Regions from separate parts of the Cryobacterium sp. AP27 genome, predicted to be linked through region 2. Evidence: predicted binding sites of a transcription regulator. Region 2 holds the regulator's gene; the other holds the start of a gene.
What was found. The regulator HspR, encoded in region 2, represses chaperone genes until heat shock. The targets are predictions, from matches to a motif close to AAGTTGAGTCNNNNNGACTCAACTT.

Region 1: the regulator HspR is predicted to act here: its motif matches at 7,699-7,723, upstream of AC1MB9_RS11205 (Hsp20/alpha crystallin family protein).

What each region holds. Positions count from the first base shown of each region.
Region 1 is NZ_CM155285.1:2,351,149-2,361,218, reverse strand. It holds gene ychF (redox-regulated ATPase YchF) at 1-621, shown strand, start outside; gene AC1MB9_RS11235 (SDR family NAD(P)-dependent oxidoreductase) at 726-1,400, shown strand; gene AC1MB9_RS11230 (hypothetical protein) at 1,613-2,284, opposite strand; gene AC1MB9_RS11225 (DUF2306 domain-containing protein) at 2,396-3,043, opposite strand; gene AC1MB9_RS11220 (hypothetical protein) at 3,180-3,419, opposite strand; gene AC1MB9_RS11215 (hypothetical protein) at 3,461-4,153, opposite strand; gene AC1MB9_RS11210 (winged helix-turn-helix domain-containing protein) at 4,321-7,026, opposite strand; gene AC1MB9_RS11205 (Hsp20/alpha crystallin family protein) at 7,187-7,636, opposite strand; gene AC1MB9_RS11200 (DoxX family protein) at 7,838-8,296, shown strand; gene AC1MB9_RS11195 (GNAT family N-acetyltransferase) at 8,333-8,605, shown strand; gene AC1MB9_RS11190 (HhH-GPD-type base excision DNA repair protein) at 8,644-9,213, shown strand; gene acsA (acetate--CoA ligase) at 9,306-10,070, shown strand, end outside.
Region 2 is NZ_CM155285.1:3,193,229-3,203,298, forward strand. It holds gene AC1MB9_RS15165 (DUF4082 domain-containing protein) at 1-915, opposite strand, end outside; gene dnaK (molecular chaperone DnaK) at 1,130-3,004, shown strand; gene AC1MB9_RS15175 (nucleotide exchange factor GrpE) at 3,013-3,666, shown strand; gene AC1MB9_RS15180 (DnaJ C-terminal domain-containing protein) at 3,659-4,669, shown strand; gene AC1MB9_RS15185 (heat shock protein transcriptional repressor HspR) at 4,672-5,088, shown strand; gene AC1MB9_RS15190 (class I SAM-dependent methyltransferase) at 5,176-6,342, shown strand; gene AC1MB9_RS15195 (APC family permease) at 6,372-7,916, opposite strand; gene AC1MB9_RS15200 (universal stress protein) at 7,938-8,849, opposite strand; gene AC1MB9_RS15205 (primary-amine oxidase) at 8,887-10,070, opposite strand, start outside.

The DNA of each region.
Region 1 (10,070 bases), 840 kb from region 2:
AAGGGCCGCAAGCTCGCCCCGCTCGTGCTCGAAACGGCGCTCAAGGCCCAGGCCATCCTGGATGCCGGTCAGCCGCTCTCGTCCGCGAAGCTCGACGTCGAGCCCATCCGTGAGCTCGGCCTGCTCACCACCAAGCCGTTCATCTACGTGTTCAACGTTGACGAGGCCGTGCTCCAGGACCAGGCCAAGCTCGATACCCTCGCCGCCCTCGTCGCCCCGGCCAATGCCGTGTTCCTCGACGCGAAGCTCGAGTCCGAGCTCAGCGAGCTCGACGCGGAAGACGCCGCCGAGATGCTTGCGTCAACCGGCCAGGCCGAGAGCGGACTCGACCAGCTCGCGCGCATCGGCTTCGACACCCTCGGGCTGCAGACGTACCTGACGGCGGGGCCGAAGGAAACCCGCGCCTGGACCATTCACAAGGGATGGACCGCCCCGCAGGCCGCCGGCGTCATCCACACCGACTTCCAGAAGGGCTTCATCAAGGCGGAGATCTTCTCCTTCGAGGACCTCATGGAAGCCGGCTCGATTGCCGAGGCTCGCTCCAAGGGCAAGGCCCGCATCGAAGGCAAGGAATACGTCATGCAAGACGGCGACGTGGTGGAGTTCCGCTTCAACGTCTGACCGCAGCATCCATTGCCCATGGCCTACGCGAGGTGCCAAGAGTGGCCCCTTGGGCCGTGGCGAAGGGGTTATTATTGGCCCTTCGCGAAACGAAGGAGATCATCGTGCCTGTCATTGCCATCGTCGGGGCCGGACCGGGACTCGGCGCAGCAGTTGCGCGACGGTTCGGTCGCGAAGGCTTCTCAATTGCCCTGATCGCCAGGAACCAGTCGAAACTCGACGCCATGGCGGCGGAGCTCACCGCTGCCGGATTTACCGCGAGTGCTTATGCTGCGGATGTCCTCACGCCGTCCTCGCTCGAAGACGCACTTGCGCGTGCCGTGACAGAGCTCGGGCCCATCACGGCCTTGCAGTACAGCCCGCTCCCGTCGCGGGACTACCTGAAGCCAGTGCTCGAGATGACTCCGGAGCTGGCGCTGGAGGCACTGCAGTTCTCGGCCGTCGGGCTCATCCACTCGGTGCGTGCGGTCTTGCCCGCGATGCGGGAGGCCGGGAGCGGCAGCATCATCATGATCAACGGCGGCACCTCGGTGAAGGCCCGCGCGGGCTTCGCCGGCACCTCGGTCGCCTTCCCCGCCGAGAGCGCCTACGGGGAGATGCTCCACGACGCTCTCGAGGCTGAAGGCATCCGCGTCAACCAACTGGTGATCCCGGGCGGCATCCCTCAGCTTCAGCTAGCCAACGGCATCGACGGCGTCGCTGATCGCCTCTGGGAGCTCCACGCCGTGGCCGGTCCGTTCCGCACCATGCTCATCCCGCTTGAGGACGGCCGGGAGTAGGGCCAAAGACGCCCGTTCCTAGAGCGGTCTGCACCCGGCACTGGACGATGACGCTCGACGCCGCGAGGCGCTCATGTGATCGATCTGTAGACCGCCAAGGAATTCAGGATGCGAGTTGGCTGCCCCGCGTGAGGGGCTTCGCAGCCGCCTTGTGTCCGGAGTTGCTGGATGCCGCCGCTCTTGTCCTCACGTCGATGGAGGACCAGACGACATCAGTCGCCGGAGCTGACTGGCAGACGGGCCGATTCTCTCCGTATGGTCACGGTATCGAGCCGCGGGTCACTGATGAGTCGGCGATGAATTGGCCCTGCGCTCGCAATGATGAGCGAGTCGGGGTAGAGGTTCGTGCCCCAGGCGAAGAAGCCCGAATCGTCGTTCCCGAATTCGGGAATCCGATCGGAAGTGGCCGTCCGCACCATCTGCTGAACGGTCAGGTCGGAGCGAAGGAAGTCATGGCCGAATTGACGAACAGCTGGGCTGTCTGGCGTGTCGTGGACATCGGAGTAGCCCTCCCAACTCAGGCAGTGCAGCACAGCGTCCATGGTCATCTGCAGCACGAGGGCATCGGTCAGCGCGCGTGCAGTGAGTCCGTCGAGATGCCCTCTCGCGGGTATCGGTGGCGCTGTGGCCACGGCAGCGGATGCCGCGTAAAGGTCCCACACTTCGGCCCACTCGATTGAGCCCGTCAGCTCAATTCCGTCAGAGAGAAACGAAGACCACCGTTGCGCCCCGTTGTTCGCGTCGATGAGGGGGAGAAACAACCGCAGTATGGGAAGAGCGGAATATCGATCCGGCACCAGATCGCGCGCAAACTCGATATCACTCATCGTCGTTTTGGTCCCTTTCACTCTCCAGCGGCGCGTCGGCGCAATCCCACCGGTCATACGTGCAGGGTATCGTGCGGATCGAGCAGTGCGCCGGATCAGCATGCACCGAGGTGACGTAATCCGGTGGAGTTCCGCTTCAACGTCTAGCCCAGTCGTGGCAGCGTCCTTCTAGAGTTCCTTCGTGAGACCACCGTCAATGCGGAAGTCGGCGCCGGTGTCCAACGGGTTCTGGCCTGCGACGCGGCGACGGATGACGTACTCGGCTACCGTGAGATTGATCACCCAGGCTGCACCCATGAACACGGCCCGGGCGCGTTCGTTGGTGGGGCCGAAGATCATCGATTCGGGAATGAGGACCAATGCCTGCGTGCCGGCCCCCACTCCGATGGCGTAGGCGCGGGTCATCCACCGGCTGTGCCGGATGAAATCTCGCCGCACAATCCCGCGAATCCCCAGCCCGATGCTTGCCACCATCGCGGACCCGAAGAGCAGCCGAAAGCCGAGCAGGAGCGCGCCGTCCCCGGGCGGGTGCGGGTAGAAGACCGCCATCCACAAACCAGACAGGGCGGCGATCAGGCCGGCGGGGATGAGAAGGCGTCCGCTGACCTGATGCCAGCGGCGTCTGCGGCGTCGCAGCGCCGGGACGAATTGGAGCGCCCCGAGCAGACTGAAGGCGGTCACGCTCACGACGTGCGTCACGATGGGCACGGGGGAGTCGAGGAACCGGGCGTTCTGCGGGGTGACGACGTGCCCGCCCGTCAGCTCGGTGAGTCGGGCCGCCCCCGCCAGCACGGGGATGAGGCTGAGGAGGATCAACCCGGTCGGCACAATCCACTGCGCTCGAGGACTCTGCGCTCGAGGACTCTGCGCTCGAGGATTCCGCGCTCGAAAAGTTTGCGCTCGATTGTCGCGGGGTGTCCCGGTAGCGGCGGGGTGCTTCGTCACAGTTTCCTCACCTCAGAACATTGACGGAGACCAGTGTCATGCCGAGGTCGCCGACCCGCCGGAGCAGCCCGTGCAGGGCGGACTGATCGATGACCGGGCCCGTGAGGGTGGTCGTTCCATCGCTCTCGATGGTGAGTGTGAAGCCCTCGAACCAGTCGCTCCACGCGGCATCGAGCTGTCCCTGGAGGCAAATCTCATACCGGCCCGCTTCATCGTGTTCGCGTGGCGTCGTGTGATCTTCACTCATCGCTCTGTGCCTTTCGTCTCGCACGGGATTTGCGTGGCGGTTCAGATCGCCGGTGTCCGGTCGAGGCGGGAGCCGTGGCCGGAGGGAGCCGGCCGTGTTGCGTTTTTGCGCTGGTCCGACCACAGGGAGAACCCGAGCCAGATCAATGCCAGGCCCATCGGGATGGCGGCCATTCGCTCGAGGGTGTGCGGGAGCAGCGCGCCGGCAATGGGCGTCACCGCGGCGGCGGCGATCAGAAGGATGCCGGCTCCGCGTGACAGAACGCGGGCCCGTACGATGGCGATGCCAAACAGGATGGCGCCGACGACGTAGACCGCAGCTCCGACCAGGGGGAGCGCGGCGAGAGGGCCGAGGTCGGTCACGGCCGGGTGCCGGCCGAAGAGTCCGACGAGGTCCTCGGCGAATTGCGGGGCATCCGCCACAACCAGGGGCGCGATAAACGCCTCCGCGAAGACGAAGGCCGATTGCAGCACGAAGAAGAGGCCGAACACCGCGTACCCGATCAGACCGAGCAGCCCGAACTCTCGAACCTGGCGGAGGTAGATTCCCGTGAGCCCGATCATGGCGAGCACGGCCATGCCGAAGCTGAAGCCGTGTACCGTCACCCACGCCTGGGTGGCGAGGGAGGAAACCTCGTCGGCGGGATGAAAGAACTGGATGACGATGTAGATCAGGCCGGACAGGGCGGCGGCTACGGCAGCGGCCCGAGTGAGCGTGGACGGTGTGATGGTCATGGTTTCGTCTCCGATATCGTCTCGTCGTCCGGTGGGTTCCTGACGACAAGGCGAATCTACGGAGTCATGTGGTGACGGGGCATCACCCGACGTGGTGATCACTGTGGTGATTGTGCGGTGGTGATGGGGTCGGTCGAGGCCCGCCCTGTTCGGATCCGCTGATCGGGCTAGATCACGCCCAGCCCTGTCGCGCGGCTGACCGCCTCCGAGCGGCTGTTGACGTCGAGCTTGCCGAAGATGTGCCGGGTATGGGTGCGCAGGGTGTTGAGTGAAACATAGAGTTCGCGGGCGATCTGGGGACCGCTGAGTGCGGTCGCCAGCAGCCTGAGCACCTGCAGCTCGCGCGCGCTCAATGCTTCCGGGATGCCGCGGATGTTGACCACGTCGCCATCCGTCTGCCCAATGGCCCGGCCGAGTCGACGCACGTAGTCCGGGCGGATTCGCGCGTCGGCGGCCGCGCGGAGCAGCGCAGCCAGGGGCGCACCTTCGTCGGCGAAGAGTCGGATGTAGCCTTCCGGCTCGGCCAGGGCGAGCGCGCGTTCCAGCCGCGGCAGGGCGCGGGTAATTCGGCCATCCGCTTCATTTGCAAGGCACTGCTGGATCAGAATCTCGATCACGCTCCCGGTACGGTCGCCCGCTTCGGCGGCGGCGAGTAGTCGGTCGAGCAACCCGGTGGCCGCCCGGAGTGTTTCCTCCCGCGGCTCGGCCCGGTGCTGGGCGATGAGCAGCTTCACCAGGGTGATGTGCTCGAACTCGTGCACGTAGCTCAGGTCGTCTTCTGCGGTCAGGCCCTGGTCGCGGGCCCAGTCTCGGGCTTCGTCGAGCCTGCCCTGTTCAACCCAGATCCGAGCCTTCATCGCGGCGATCGGGCGTACCTCGGGGAAGAAGCCCCGCCGGTAGAGGCCCCCAGCCGTCGCAAGCAGATCAAGGGCGGCGTCGAGTTGGCCGACGCTCTGCCGGATTCGCGCCATCACCAGGAACCGCCGATGACGATTCTCGTGCGACGACGCCGGCTCGCCCAGTGCCTCGCTCGTCGCGAGGTGTTCGGCGGCAGAGAGTGGTTCGTTGCGCTCGCGGAGCAGATCAGCGATGCCGACGTGCAAGTCGGCCGTGGACTGCGGCGGCGGCTCGCCCTGCTCGGCTGCCCGCTGCAGGGCTTGCTCGTAAGTCTGGTGCGCTTCCCGCAGCCGGCCCTGCGCGGTGAGGATGTCGGCTAACACGACCGTCGTCCCGAGAGCGTCGGCCACATTGCCCGCCAGATGCAGACGGGTTCTGACCTCGCCGAAGGCCCGAAGTCCGCCGTCGAGATCGCCGGTCGCCCAGGACGCCAGCCCGAGGAACCCGGCGGCAGCGCCGCGCCCCAGATGATCGCTGGGCCCGGAGAGTTCCAGGGCCTGCTCGGCGTATGTCACCATGGCGGCCACATCCCCGCGCGCTTGTGCCGCGGCTGCCCGATAGACAGCGATCGTCACCGGGAGCGTTCGAAGTTCCTCGCCGGCGACCGAGTCGTGCGCTGGCGTGCCGTCATCCGTCTTGGCCGCCAGCGCCCGCTCTGCGACTCGCAGTTGGGGTTCAACGGCCGCCACGTCACCGGAGACGAGCGACGACCACGCACGGTAGACGCCGAGCACGGGCCTGCGGTCGATGACGTCCTCCGGCAGCAGCGTGAGCCAGCGGAGGAGAGTGGCATCCTGCCTGCTCTTGCGAACCGACGGCACCAGGCCCTCGACCAGCCCTGCCGCACGCCCGAAATCCTTCGCGGCCAGCGCATGCGTGACGGCGTCCTCCGGCAGGTCATTCTGCTCGTGCCACTCACCTGCGAGAGCGTGGAGGTGCGGTATTCGATCGGGTTGATCCCTCAGCAACCGCGCTCGCAGCACATCCGCGAAGAGATGGTGATAGCGGTACCACTGCCGCCGGTCATCCAGCGGAACCAGGAAAAGGTTGTCCCGTTCAAGCGATTCCAGTACCTGGCCGCTCCCCGACTGCCCGGTGACGGCATCGCAGAGGGGCCCACAAAGCCGGTCCAGTACGGCGGTGCGAAGCAGAAAATCGCGCACGTGATCGGGCTGGCGCTGCAGAACCTCTTCGGCGAGGTAGTCGATGACGAAGCGGTTACTGCCCGTGAATCCGCGGATGAAGGTGGAAACATCCGTGAGTTCGCGCATGGACAGGGCTGCCAGCTGGAGGCCGGCGATCCATCCTTCCGTGCGCTTGTCGAGAGCGACGACGTCGTCGGCGGAGAGTTTCGGCTCCACCATCTGGTTGAAGAATGTTGCGGCCTCGTCGGGTGTGAAGCGCAGGTCCGCCGCACGCAACTCGGTGAGTTCGCCGCCGGCGCGCAGTCGCGCTATCGGGAGGAGCGGATCGGAGCGGCTCGCGATGACCAGGTGGAGCCGCTTCGGAAGACGCTCCAGCAGGAACGCAATGGCCTCCCGGATCCACGTCGCTTCGATGAACTGGAAATCGTCGAGAACCAGAATGATCTCTTTCGGGGCCTGTGCGATGTCGTTGATCAGGGACGTCAACGCCGGTTCCCACGAGGCCAGTGGGAGACGCAGTGCTTCTGAGCTGAGAGCGGGATCTGCCCGCTGAAGGGAATTCACGAGATAGGTGAGGAAGCGGGACGGATCGTTGTCACCCGCGTCGAGCGATAACCAGCCGACGCCCAGATGTGGATCCCGACCCTGGGCATCTGCCACCCACTCGCTGAGCAGCGTGGTCTTGCCGAAACCGGCCGGTGCGGAGACGAGCGTCAGCTTGCGGCCTGCCTGGAGGCCCTCACGCAACCGCCCGACAAGACCCGGTCGAACAACGGCCTGGGGCCGAGGGATCGGGATGAAGAGCTTGGTGCTGAGGATCGGCATCGCCATGACCTCATCCTAAGGACCGAGGCCCGCCAGACGGTCTGGTGCGGGGCCGAAATTCGAGCGGAGGGCGCGAGCTGGTGGCAGGCAATTCGCGATCAGCTTCGACCTCCTGATGGATCGGATGAGGCCCGGGAAATGATCCCGGGCCTCCCTCATCCTGAACTCAGGCGTTCGTTCTGCGGTCTTCGGATCCTTCCTTGACCTGCAGCATCGGATCGCCCTCGCTCTTCACCTCGATGCGGCGAGGCTTGGCGGCCGCGGTTACCGGAATCGTCACGGTCAGTACGCCGTTGTTGTAGGTGGCGCTGATGTTGTCCATGTCGATGCCCTGACCCAGGTTCAGTTGCCGGAGGAACGAACCGGCCTGACGCTCGCGGGTGAGCCATTTCACGTTCTGGTGGTTCGCCATCGTGCGCTCGCCCCGGATGGTGAGCAGCTGGCCGTCTACGTCGATGTCAACCGATCCGGGGTCGATGCCCGGCATGTCGGCACTCAAGACGTAGTGGTCGCCCTCCCGGAAGAGGTCCATCGGCATGACTCGCGGTCCGCGGTTATCCATGAGCGCTGAGGCCACACGGTCCAGCTCGCGGAACGGGTCGTAGTTCATTGCCATTGTTGTGTCCTTCCCTCGGGCCGACGCTCGGATCATCGATCCGAGTGTCCGGTCCAATCTCAAGGTTGAGTCCGAGTGACTCAACTACGACCAATTTAATGACGCTCGGCGCGGTGCGCAAGGGATGAGGGGCCAGGGAGTGTTCGCGGTCAGCGAAGGCGACTCACGCAGCACACGCCAGAGCGCTGCTAGCGTTTTTGAATGACCACTAAGGCCCCTCGGGCTCCCCTCCAGATCGGCACCAGCTCCGTTCCGCGCACCGTGGGACGGATCGCGCTCGGGCTTGCCCTCGCATTCGCCGGAACCACCCATCTGACCGTGGCACGGGACGAATTTCAGGCGCAGGTTCCCGCATGGGTGCCGGTGGATCGCGACCTCGTCGTTCTCGGTTCCGGAGCTGTCGAGATCACTCTCGGAGTCGCGCTGCTCGCTGCTGCGAGGCACCGCGTGCTGGTCGGGTTTGTGGTTGCCGGCTTCTTCATCGCTGTTTTTCCCGGAAACATCTCGCAGTATGTGACACGTACCGACGCATTCGGGCTCAACACCGATCGAGAGCGATTCATCCGGCTTCTTTTCCAACCGCCTCTGGTGGTGTGGGCGCTGTGGTCCACCGGCGCGTGGCAAGCGATCCGCCGCGTGTGGCAACGTCGGGTGCGCTGATAGCCAGCCGGTGATCGGGGTATGAGACTGGTGAGCATGATCATCCGCCCGCACAACAACCCGCGACTCGACAGCGAACGCAAACTCACGGTTCAACCGGAGCTGTTCCTCGTCGGCACAGTGGACGGTGCCGTGATGGCAAGCATCATGGCCGGATACGACGGACACCGTGGCTGGGTCAATTATCTGGCGGTGTCGCCCGAACGCGGGGGAGAGGGAACGGGCCGGCCTGATGCGCGAGGTGGAGCGGATGCTCACCGAGTGCGGGCCGTCGAGAGACGACCAACGCTGGGATCGAGCCTGTTCTGATCAAGGGAGCGTGCGGAGTCGGTGGCAGAATGGTGGCTATGACGCTGCACATCACGGGCGATGACGCCGCCGACACCCTCCTGAGCGAAGACCCGTTTGCCCTGCTTATCGGAATGCTCCTCGACCAGCAGATTGCCATGGAGACCGCCTTCGCCGGGCCGGCCAAGATCCGCGACCGGATCGGCGGGCTCGACCCGAAGATCATCGCCGAATTCGACGCCGCTGCCTTCGCCGAGGTATTCCGCACGTCGCCCGCCGTGCATCGGTACCCGGGATCGATGGCGGCGCGAACACAATCCGTGGCCGAGGCGATCGTGCGCGACTGGAACGGGGATACCGCCTCCCTCTGGACAAACGGCTCTCCGGACGGCGCCGAAATCCTCCGCCGGCTGAAGGCGCTGCCCGGGTTCGGTGAGCAGAAGGCCAGGATCTTCCTCGCCCTGCTGGGAAAACAGCGCGGTCTCACGGCAGCCCGCTGGCGAGAGGCGGCGGGTGCGTACGGCGAAGACGGATGCTTCCGCTCGGTGGCCGACATCGTGGACGCCGACACCCTTGCGCGCGTACGCGAGACAAAGCAAGCAGTAAAGGCGGCAGCCAGGAAGGCCTAGCTCACCACATCAGGGGCGTGTCTCTGCCACACCGTGGAAATAGAGCACAATGCCCCCTATTCCTCCGGGGCGGGTCGGGGTCTAATTGGCGCATGAAAGCAGGAACCGACTCCGCAACTCACTGGCCCGTTATCGCCAAGGATCTCCGTGGCCTGGCCGTGGTCCCGAACCTGGTTGACTACGAAAAGACCTGTGCAGAATTCAGCTGGGAGGATGCGCGGCAATCGCTGTCGGGCCTGCCAGACGGGCGCGGGCTGAATATCGCCTACGAGGCCGTCGACCGGCACGCTGCCGGAGCCCTCGCGGAGCACGAGGCTCTGAGGTTTGTGCGGGCCGACGGGAGCGCGCACTCGCTCAGCTATGCCGAGCTGGCCGAGCAGACCGGCAGGTTCGCCAGCGTGCTGCGCGGACTGGGGATCGAACGCGGAGACCGCGTGTTCTCGCTCCTCGGTCGCCGGCCGGAACTGTACATCGCCGTGCTCGGAACCTTCAAGAACGCCAGCGTCTTCTGCCCGCTTTTTTCCGCCTTCGGCCCCGAGCCGGTGCGCCAGCGCTTGCAGCTCGGTGGCGGTCGTGTCCTCGTCACGACGAAGGCCCTGTACCGCAGAAAAATCGCCCGGATCCGCGCTGACCTTCCGGGCCTCGAGCACGTGCTCCTGGTCGACGCCGAGGGCGAACCGGAGCCGGAAACGCACGACCTTGCGGCTCTGATGCGGGCCGCGCCGCCGTACGGACCGATCGCGACCACCCAGCCTGAGGACATGGCGCTTCTGCATTTCACGAGCGGCACCACCGGCACTCCGAAAGGCGCGATCCACGTGCACGAGGCCGTCACCTGCCACTACGCGACGGGCCGG
Region 2 (10,070 bases):
GGTGGAGGTATCGAGCCCGGATTGGTAGGTGACGTCGTAGCCGTTGGCCTCCATGAATCGGATCATCGGGACTTCCGCATCCATCAGCCAGTTGGGTCCCTGCGCAGCTGGCGTGAACGGTCGATTGTAGGAGACTGCGAATGCCGCCTTGTAGGCCTGAGGGGAACCGGGGGGACAGGCGACGGTGCACTGGTAGAGGCTGTTACCGCCGTAGTTGTTGTAGGCCTGCCATGTGGTGTCCGAGGTTTGAAAGACGATGCTGCTCGTGCTCGCGTCATCGCGCACGACGAAGGGAATCAGACTGCTGCCACCCGTGTCATTGCGGATCAGATGCGCGATGTACACACCCGACACCGCGGTGGCCGGCACGTTCCAGAGCGCCGACTGGGCCCAGTTTCCGCAGTCGACAAGACCCGTGGCGGAGAAGGTGAGGCAGGCCGGCTGCGCCTGCGGCAGCGAGACCGTGGGAAGCAGCCCGACGGCGACCTTGCGGGCGCCGTTGCCCTGGTAGTACCCGAGTCGGAGGATGTCGACGCGGTAGGACGAGGCGGTGCTCTTGATCTTGAAGCGAACGGGGGAGCCTGCCGTGACGCTCATCGACGTCGCGAAGCCCTGGATGCTGGCGTCGCCGTTGCCGGCGACTTCCCAGTCGCTGCGGGGCGTTCCGGGCAGCGTATTCTCGCAGGCGACGGCGCTCGTGACCGGTGCCGCGCAGGGGTCCGTCGCGGCAATGGCGGCCCCAAGCGTGAGAACGCTCGCCCCGACGGTGACAGCTGACGCCAGGACGGCAGGGACTACCAACCACAGGGCAAGATTCCGGAGAAACGACCTGCGGGCCCGAGCCATGTCCTTCTCCACCTCTGCGAGCGCGACGGCCCGATCGACGTAACAACCGGAGTGGCGCTGTTCAGCCAAAACAATAGACCTTGATACCGTCCTTGCCCAGACTAGACAGCACGGTTATCGACCTCGGCGCGGCGGGTTCAATCGCCCCGCAAAGTTGAGTCACTCACACTCAACTCTCAGCAGGAGCATTTGACAACCTGATTTGGACACTGGAATACTTGAGCCAATGAGACTCAAGTCTTAGAAAGCTTGACTCCGAACACTCTGAAGGAGAACAATCCACATGGCACGTGCAGTAGGCATCGACCTCGGAACCACAAACTCTGTGGTGGCCGTACTTGAGGGTGGAGAACCCACCGTCATCGCCAACGCGGAAGGACTGCGCACCACCCCCTCGGTGGTCGCATTCACCAAGGACGGCGAAGTTCTGGTTGGCGAAACCGCCAAGCGTCAGAACGTCACCAACGTCGACCGCACCATCTCTTCCGTGAAGCGCCACATGGGCACCGACTGGTCCGTGGGCATCGACGACAAGAAGTACACGCCGCAGGAGATTTCCTCGCGCATCCTCGCCAAGCTCAAGCGCGACGCCGAGCAGTACCTCGGAGAAAAGGTCAGCGACGCCGTCGTCACCGTTCCCGCGTACTTCAACGACGCCGAGCGCCAGGCCACAAAGGAGGCCGGCGAAATCGCCGGACTCAACGTGCTTCGCATCATCAACGAGCCCACCGCGGCCGCACTCGCCTACGGCCTGGACAAGGGCAAGGAAGACGAGCTCATCCTGGTCTTCGACCTCGGAGGCGGAACGTTCGACGTGTCGCTGCTCGAAGTGGGCAAGGACGATGACTTCTCGACCATCCAGGTTCGCTCGACTTCCGGCGACAACCGCCTCGGCGGCGACGACTGGGACCAGCGCATCGTTGATCACCTGATCAAGAAGTTCAAGGAGACCACGGGCGTCGACGTCTCCACCGACAAGATCGCCAAGCAGCGCCTGAAGGAAGCCGCAGAGCAGGCGAAGAAGGAACTGTCGTCGAGCATGTCGACGAGCATCCAGCTTCCCTACCTCTCGCTGACCGAAAACGGCCCGGCCAACCTCGATGAGACGCTCACCCGCGCCCAGTTCGAGAAGATGACCGAGGACCTGCTCGACCGCACCAAGAAGCCCTTCCAGGACGTCATCCGCGAGGCCGGCGTCAAGGTCGCTGACATCGCACACGTTGTTCTCGTTGGTGGCTCCACCCGCATGCCCGCCGTGTACGAGCTCGTCAAGGCCGAGACCGGCGGCAAGGACCCGAACAAGGGCGTCAACCCGGACGAGGTTGTCGCCGTCGGCGCCGCGCTCCAGGCCGGTGTGCTGAAGGGTGAGCGCAAGGACGTTCTGCTCATCGACGTCACCCCCCTGAGCCTCGGCATCGAGACCAAGGGCGGCATCATGACGCGCCTGATCGAGCGCAACACGGCCATCCCGACCAAGCGCAGCGAGACCTTCACCACGGCCGACGACAACCAGCCGTCCGTCGCCATCCAGGTCTTCCAGGGCGAGCGCGAGTTCACCCGCGACAACAAGAACCTCGGCACGTTCGAGCTCACTGGAATCGCACCCGCACCCCGCGGGATCCCGCAGGTCGAGGTCACCTTCGATATCGACGCCAACGGAATCGTGCACGTGTCCGCCAAGGACAAGGGCACCGGAACCGAGCAGTCGATGACCATCACGGGTGGATCTTCGCTCCCGAAGGAAGACATCGATCGCATGGTTCGCGAAGGCGAAGAGCACGCCGAAGAAGACAAGCGTCGCCGTGCCGAGGCCGAGACCCGCAACACGGCCGAGCAGCTTGCCTACTCGACCGAGAAGCTAATCAAGGACAACGACGACAAGCTGCCCGAAGACGTCAAGTCCGAGGTTCAGACCGACGTTGACGCCCTCAAGTCGGCCCTGGCCGGCGATGACGAAGACGCCGTGAAGACCGCCTTCGAAAAGCTCAATGAGAGTCAGGGCAAGCTCGGCGAGGCCATCTACGCGGCCAGCCAGGCGGATGCGGCCGCGGGAGAAGGCGAGGCAGGTGCTGAAGACGCTCCGGCCGACGCCACCCAGGACGAAGACGTTGTCGACGCCGAGGTTGTCGACGATGACGAAGACGAGACCAAGAAGTAGAACGGGCTATGGCAGAGAAGAACAACCCCGACAAGAAGCGCCGGGACGACGAGTCTTCCGCTGAAGGGGCACCCACCCAGGGTGCCCCGGGGGCGGCCGACCCGACGTCTGGTGCAGCCGACGTGGCAGAGCCCGCAGAGTCGACCGCGCCGGCCGATGCTGCGGCCTCGGCCGAAGGCATCGAGGAAGACGAACTGACCGTGCAGGACATCCTCGACGCTGCAGAGCGCGAGGCTGCCGAACCGAGCAGCGAGCACCTCGCCGACCTCAAGCGGGTCACCGCCGAGTATGCGAACTACCGTCGACGCACCGAAGCCAACCGTGAGGTGGAAAAGGAGCGCGTCACCGGCGACATCGTGAAGCTGTTGATCCCGATTCTCGACGACCTGTACCGTGCCGAGAAGCACGGCGACCTGGAGGGTGACTCGGCGTTTGCCACGATTGCGGGCAAGCTGCGCGCCAGCGTCGAGCGTCTGGGATTGACCTCATTCGGAGCGGTCGGCGACCCCTTCGACCCCACCATGCACGAGGCGATTTTCCAGCAGCCGTCGGCGGACGTCGACACGGAAACCGTCGGCGACGTGGCGGAGACGGGTTACTACCTCGGCTCCACACTGTTGCGTGCGGCCAAGGTCGTCGTTCAGGTACCGAGCGATGGCTAGCCAGGACTGGTTCGACAAGGACTTCTACAAGGTTCTGGGTGTCTCGAAAGACGTCACCCCGGCCGAGTTGAAGAAGGCATATCGCAAGCTCGCTCGTAAGTTCCACCCGGACTCCAATCCGGGGAACTCCTCCGCCGAGGCGAAGTTCAAGGAACTGAGTGAGGCGCACTCCGTGCTGTCCGATCCTGAGCAGCGCAAGGAGTATGACGCCGTTCGGGCCATGGGCAGCGGGGCGCGGTTCGCCGCGCCCGGCGGCCGTGGCCAGTCCGGCGGCTTCGAAGATGCCTTTGGAGGCATGTTCGGTGGGGGTGGCGGCGGTGGCCGCCAGCAGAGCTACACCTTCGAGCAGGGCGGCTTCGACGACATCCTGGGCGGCATGTTTGGCCGCGGTGGCCAGGGTGGCGGCGGTTTCGGCAACCCGACGGGCGGATTTCGAGGCTCAGGAGCGCCGACGCGCGGTCATGACGTGGTGGCGACAACGACCATCGACTTCATCACGGCGACGCAGGGTGACCAGATCAGCCTGCAAATGCACGATGGCCGGCCGATCAAGGTCAAGATTCCGGCCGGGGTCGCCGACGGGCAGAAGATTCGCCTGCGCGGCAAAGGCCAGCCGAGCCCTGACGGTGGAGAGTCCGGTGACATCGTGCTCACCATCACCGTTCGTAAGCACCCCGTCTTCGAGCGTGAGGGCTTGAATCTGCGCGTGCATGTTCCCGTCACCTTCGTAGAGGCGACCCTCGGTGCCACCATCGAGGTACCCACCCTCGGCGGGACGCCGGTGAAACTGCGCGTGGCACCGGGAACGCCGAGCGGTCGCGTGCTGCGGGTCAAGGGCCGCGGTGTTGTGACGGCCAAGGGCACCGGCGATCTGCTCGCTGAGGTGCAGGTGGCAGTTCCATCGCACCTGTCCAAGGACGCCGAGGACAAGCTCAACGCCTTCGCCGAGTCGTTGCCCAAAGAAAACCCGCGCGATGAATTGATCGCTCGGGCCAAGGGCTAACGATGGACGAGAACACCCCGGTCTTCGTGATTTCCACGGCGGCGGAGCTTGCTGGTATGCACCCGCAGACTCTGCGCCAATACGATCGCCTGGGCCTCGTCTGTCCCGAGCGCACTGCCGGAAGGTCTCGACGCTATTCGACGCGAGACGTCGCCAAACTGCGGGAAATCGCGGAACTTGGCGTTCAGGGAGTGAGCTTGGAGGGCATCCGACGTATCCTCGAATTGGAGGATCACGTGCGTCGTCTCGAAACTCGCTTGCGAGATTTGGAATCGACGCTCGCCGATGAGCTTCTGAACCGACCGGGCCGCCGCGTTTTCGCGGCTGGCTCGGCCGGGGACGTCACCTCCATGAAGGCGGGCACGCGCACGAGGCGTGCCAACCAGGTCGTCATCTGGCGGCCGCGAGAGCACAGCTGAACCATTGCACTTTGAATCATCCATGAATACGCAGTTTTAGCTTTCTAGATCAGCGTCACCACGTAACCGCAGTTAGCAGGGGGAACGATGTCCGAATCGGGCACACGCAAGCAGACGCACTCCGCGTCACAGACCGATTTCGACTTCGATCGACTGAGCCGCCAACCAGATGTCGAAGCCGACAACCTCTTCGCGGTCGACGCGAGTGACCGGCTCATCCTCGACGAAGCGGCCGGGGCCCTCGCCGGAGCCGGCGCCGGCGACGTTGTCGTCCTCGAGGACCGCTACGGAGCACTCACCCTGGGCGCCGCTGCCCTGCACGGTTCTCGCAAGCTTCGCGTCTACCAGGACGCCCTGTCGGGAGAGCACGCCCTCGAGCGCAACGCCTCCACCTTCGGTTTGGACGACTGCTACCGCTCGCTGCCACTCGGCGAAGAGCTTCTGGCCGGCGCGCGCGTGGTGTTGCTGCAGATCCCCCGCAGCCTCGGCGAACTCGACGAGATCGCCGGCAACATTGCCCGGTACGCCGCTCCCGACGTACTCGTCTTCGCCGGCGGCCGCATCAAGCACATGTCGGTGAGCATGAATGAGGTGCTGCGCCGTCATTTCGGTGCCCTCAACGTGACGCCGGCACGTCAGAAGTCCCGGGTGCTGATTGCCACGTCGCCCATAGCCACGGGCGGGTCCGACTGGCCGCATTCCGAAACGCACGACGACCTCGGCCTCACGGTGAGTGCGCACGGCGCCGCCTTCGCCGGCACGAGCGTCGACGTTGGCACCCGTGCCCTGTTGGATGTGCTCGACCGGATGAAACCGGATGCCGAATCCGCAATCGACCTCGGCTGCGGCACCGGCGTGCTCGCCGCCGCCCTCGCCTTGCAGCGTCCGCGACTGCGCGTGATCGCAAGCGACCAGTCGGCCGCCGCCGTGGCATCCGCTCGTGCCACGATGGACGCCAACGCTCTGGCCGAACGCGTCACCGTGGTGCGCGACGACGCCCTGAGCAGCCGACCGGAAAACTCGGCCGAACTGATTCTGATCAACCCGCCGTTCCACATTGGGTCCTCGGTGCATGCAGGCATTGCGCTCAAGCTGTTTGCCGACGCCGCGCGGGTACTCAGCCCCGGCGGAGAACTGTGGGCGGTGTGGAACACGCACCTCGGCTATCGACCGGAGCTCACCCGCATCGTCGGCCCGACCCGTCAGGTCGGCCGCAACACCAAATTCACCGTGACGGTGTCGACCCGCCGTTAGCTCAATCCGGGCTCCGGAGGGCGCCTCCCTCAATCACGTGAGGTGCCCTTGGTGAGAGTCTTGCCCTGGAAGAACGACGGGTTCGCGCGGCGCTGCACTAGCATGAGCACGATGCCGGAGATGAACAGCACCATGGCGAGAATGAACACCAGGCCGAGGCCTCCGATGCTCGAGCCGCTGCCGTAGTCGGGGTTCGTGCTGTCGATCACGGTCGTCACGAAGATGACACTGAGGATGACTCCGCCGATCAGGGGTGCGAGGAACTTCAGGAAGAATGCCCGTGCGTTCGAGAACGCTTCAGCCCGGAAGTACCAGACGCACGCGAAAGCCGTCACGCCGTAGTAGAAGCAGATCATCATGCCGAGGGTCAGGATCGTGTCGGTGAGCACGTCTGTGCTGACCACGCGCAGCACCGCATAGAACACCCACGCCACAACCGCCGCGATGACGGTTGCGAAGCCGGGGGACTTGAACCGCGGGCTGATGCTCGCGAATCGCTTCGGGAAGGCCTTGTAATGGCCCATCGCAAGCATCGTGCGAGCCGGTCCCACGAACGTGGACTGCAGTGACGCGGCCGAACTGGACAACACTGCGAGCGAGAGCAAGATTGCGAACGGACCCATCACAGGGCCGGCGAGGGCCGCGAACACGTTGCCCTGGATGCCTTCGTTGCCGAGACCGAGCGCCCCGGTGCCGATGCCGGAGAACATCAGGGCGGTGACGGCCACGAGGACGTAGAGGGCGAAGATGATGCCCACGGAGAGGGTGGCGGCCCGCCCCGGCGTGGTTTCGGGGTTCTTGGTCTCCTCGTTCATGGTGAGCGTCACGTCCCAGCCCCAGAAGATAAAGATGGACAGCGAGACCCCGGCGGCGAAGGCCGAGAAGTTCGGAACGAGGAAGGGGTTGAACCAGCTGCCGCTGAACGCGAGCGGGTCGAACGCCGAGCCGTTGCCGTACTCGATCAGGGCGGCGCCGCTGAACCAGACGAGAACGATGAGCTGGAAAGCCACGAGGACGTACTGCACCGCCTTGGTCGTCTCCATGCCGCGGTAGGAGACGTAACAGGCCAGCGCCATGAAGACCAGACAGGTCACGATATTGATAAGCAGGTTGTTCGTGAGGTCGGCGATGGAGGGTGTGTTGAACACTTGCGCGAGGGCCAGGTAGAGAAAGTCGACGGCGATCCCGGCGAGGTTTGAGAGCACCACAACCGTTGCGACGATCAACCCCCAGCCCCCCATCCAGCCGATCCACGGGCCGAACGCCCTGGTCGCCCACGTGAAGGAGGTGCCGCTATCGGGCATCGCCGTGTTGAGTTCCCGGTAGCCGAGCGCCACGAGCAGCATCGGGACGAATCCCACAAGAAAGATGCCGGGCATCTGGGTACCGACGGCGGCGACTGTCGGGCCGAGGGAGGCCGTGAGCGTGTAAGCGGGCGCGACGCAGGAGATGCCGATGACGGTTGCGCCCAATAGGCCGACGGAACCGGCTTTGAGGCCCTTTGCCGAGAGACCACCGGCGGTCGGTTTTGCGGAAGCATCGGGCGTTACGCCCGGTGAGGGTGTGTGTGCCATGATCCGTATCCTTGTGTTCGGCTAAGCGCGGGTTGTGGGACTGTTTGGAACGACGATGAGGGGCACGGGCAGGGCGTGCAGCATACGGTGCGCGGTGATGCCCAGGAAGATTGTGCTTGGGCCAGCCAGGCGGCTGGATCCGACAAAGGCGATCTCGCCGGGACGCCACTCGAGGCCTTCGACCGCGGCCTCGACACTGGGGCCGGACGCGACCTCGGTCGCTACCGTGCCTTCGGCGCGGGAGCGCTTCTTGAAGTACTCGAGGACCTCGGTCAAGTGTGCGGTGCCGTCGGCCTTCGCCGCTTTGTCGGAGGAGAGATTCACGTTCTTCTCGTGGGCGGGCCGACCGCGCGCGGCATCCGCTTCGACGAGTGTCACGAAACGCAGGTCCACCGGGATGTCCTTCGAGAGCTCGAGCATGGAGTCGAGCAGCGCCTCCCAGCCTGGCCGTGTGCCGATGGCGCAGGTGATGCGGGTCACGGCGTCGGGGGCCCGGTATCCGCGGGGAGCGAGTGCGACCGGAACCGGGGATGCGTGCAGCAAAGAGTTCGCGACACTTCCGATCGTGAACCGGTTCAGGATTCCGCCGCGGGCGGCCCCCACGACGATGCGGTCTGTATTGAACTCCAGTGCCGCCGCGATCAGGCCCTCCGAAGTGGAGTGCGCCCATAGCACGTGGCTGGTGGCGACCAGGTCGCTCGGCACCAGGGCGACCGCCGCCGCGAGCCATGCGACGCCCTGTTCCTCGAGCAAGGCGTCGAAGTCGGAGGTGGACGCACCCACTTTCGCAGGCACGGCGGTGGACCTGTGCAGCACGAGGCAGAGCCTCAACTCCGCGTGAGTGAGACGGGCGAGCGCCACGCCGAGTTCGATTGCTTCAGCTCCACGGTCGGTTGGCTCGTAGGCCACGACGTAGTTCGCCACTCGTGTCATTCCGTTACCTCCTTATGCTGGTGCGGAGTCCTGATTCTTAGTGCTCATCTTCGCTGTGTTCGTGGCCCGGGGCACAGTGTGCGGAGGGGGTCGGCGCCACGTCGAGGGACGGGTTCCGGTCGAAGAAGCCGATCGGTTTGAGCCAGAACGACACCGTGTCACTGGGCATGACCGGCCAGTCCTCCGGCCGGGTGATGTGATGGATTCCGAAAACGTACCAGAGCACCAGGTCGGCGTTGCGCACCGATCGACCCGCTCTGATCCATTCGGACAACCCATGATCGACCGAACTCTGGTTCACGAACTCCCCACAGGGCCAGCGTTCCCCGCCGTCGCTCGGGGTCACCCACACGGTGTGCCCGATCACGGGCGCCCGCTGGTAGACAGGTGCCTCGGGGCCGAAGAACGAGGGGATCGCGCCACCGGGGACCAACTTGTACGACACCGGTGTGCCCAGGCCGTTGAGGGAACTCTCATTGGCGATCTTCCACGCTCGTTGCGTTTCCCAGGAGTAGTCGTCGAAGCCTTCCGCCTCCATCGGCGTGTTCACCTGGGTGAGCGCGAGACCGTGCGGGTTCTCGGGGCCGATCGGCTCCATCCGCGTTTCCGACCGGAACACTGTGTTTTCTTGTCCATCGATGTCCATATCGAGGCGGGCCACGATGAAGTGCTGGTGAAAGGGCGCATAGGTCCGGTTGTCCACGAGAGTTCCATGCGGGTGCGCCTGGCCTTCGTCCACATGCGTGACTACCATTATTCCGGTCGCGCGCACCTCACATTCGATATTGCCGTCCTGGTAGAACCGCCAGTAGACGAGGTACTCATAGTTGGCGACGGTGACGTGGAATGACACGACGAGCCGGCGCATCCGTCGCACTTCGGCGTGCCCGGCGTGGTCGACATGCTTCCAGAGAACGCCGGCGTCTTCCTCGTGCACGCAGAAGGCGTTGGGGATCTCGTAGGGTTCGCCTGCGCTGTTGTGCAGCACGGCATCAATGTAACGAATCTCGCCGAGGCAGTCGCAGCCGAGTTCGAGTGAGGTGGTCATGAACCCCAGCCCCCACTCGCCGATATCGAAGGCTGTGCGACGAAAATGGTCGACACTCGGGTCGCGGTAGGGGACCACCATCTCGGAGAACGACAGCCGATTCGCGATGGGGCGCACGCGACCGCCGTCGCGGTAACCCACCTCGTGCAGGGTCATGCCCTCCCGGTAATTGA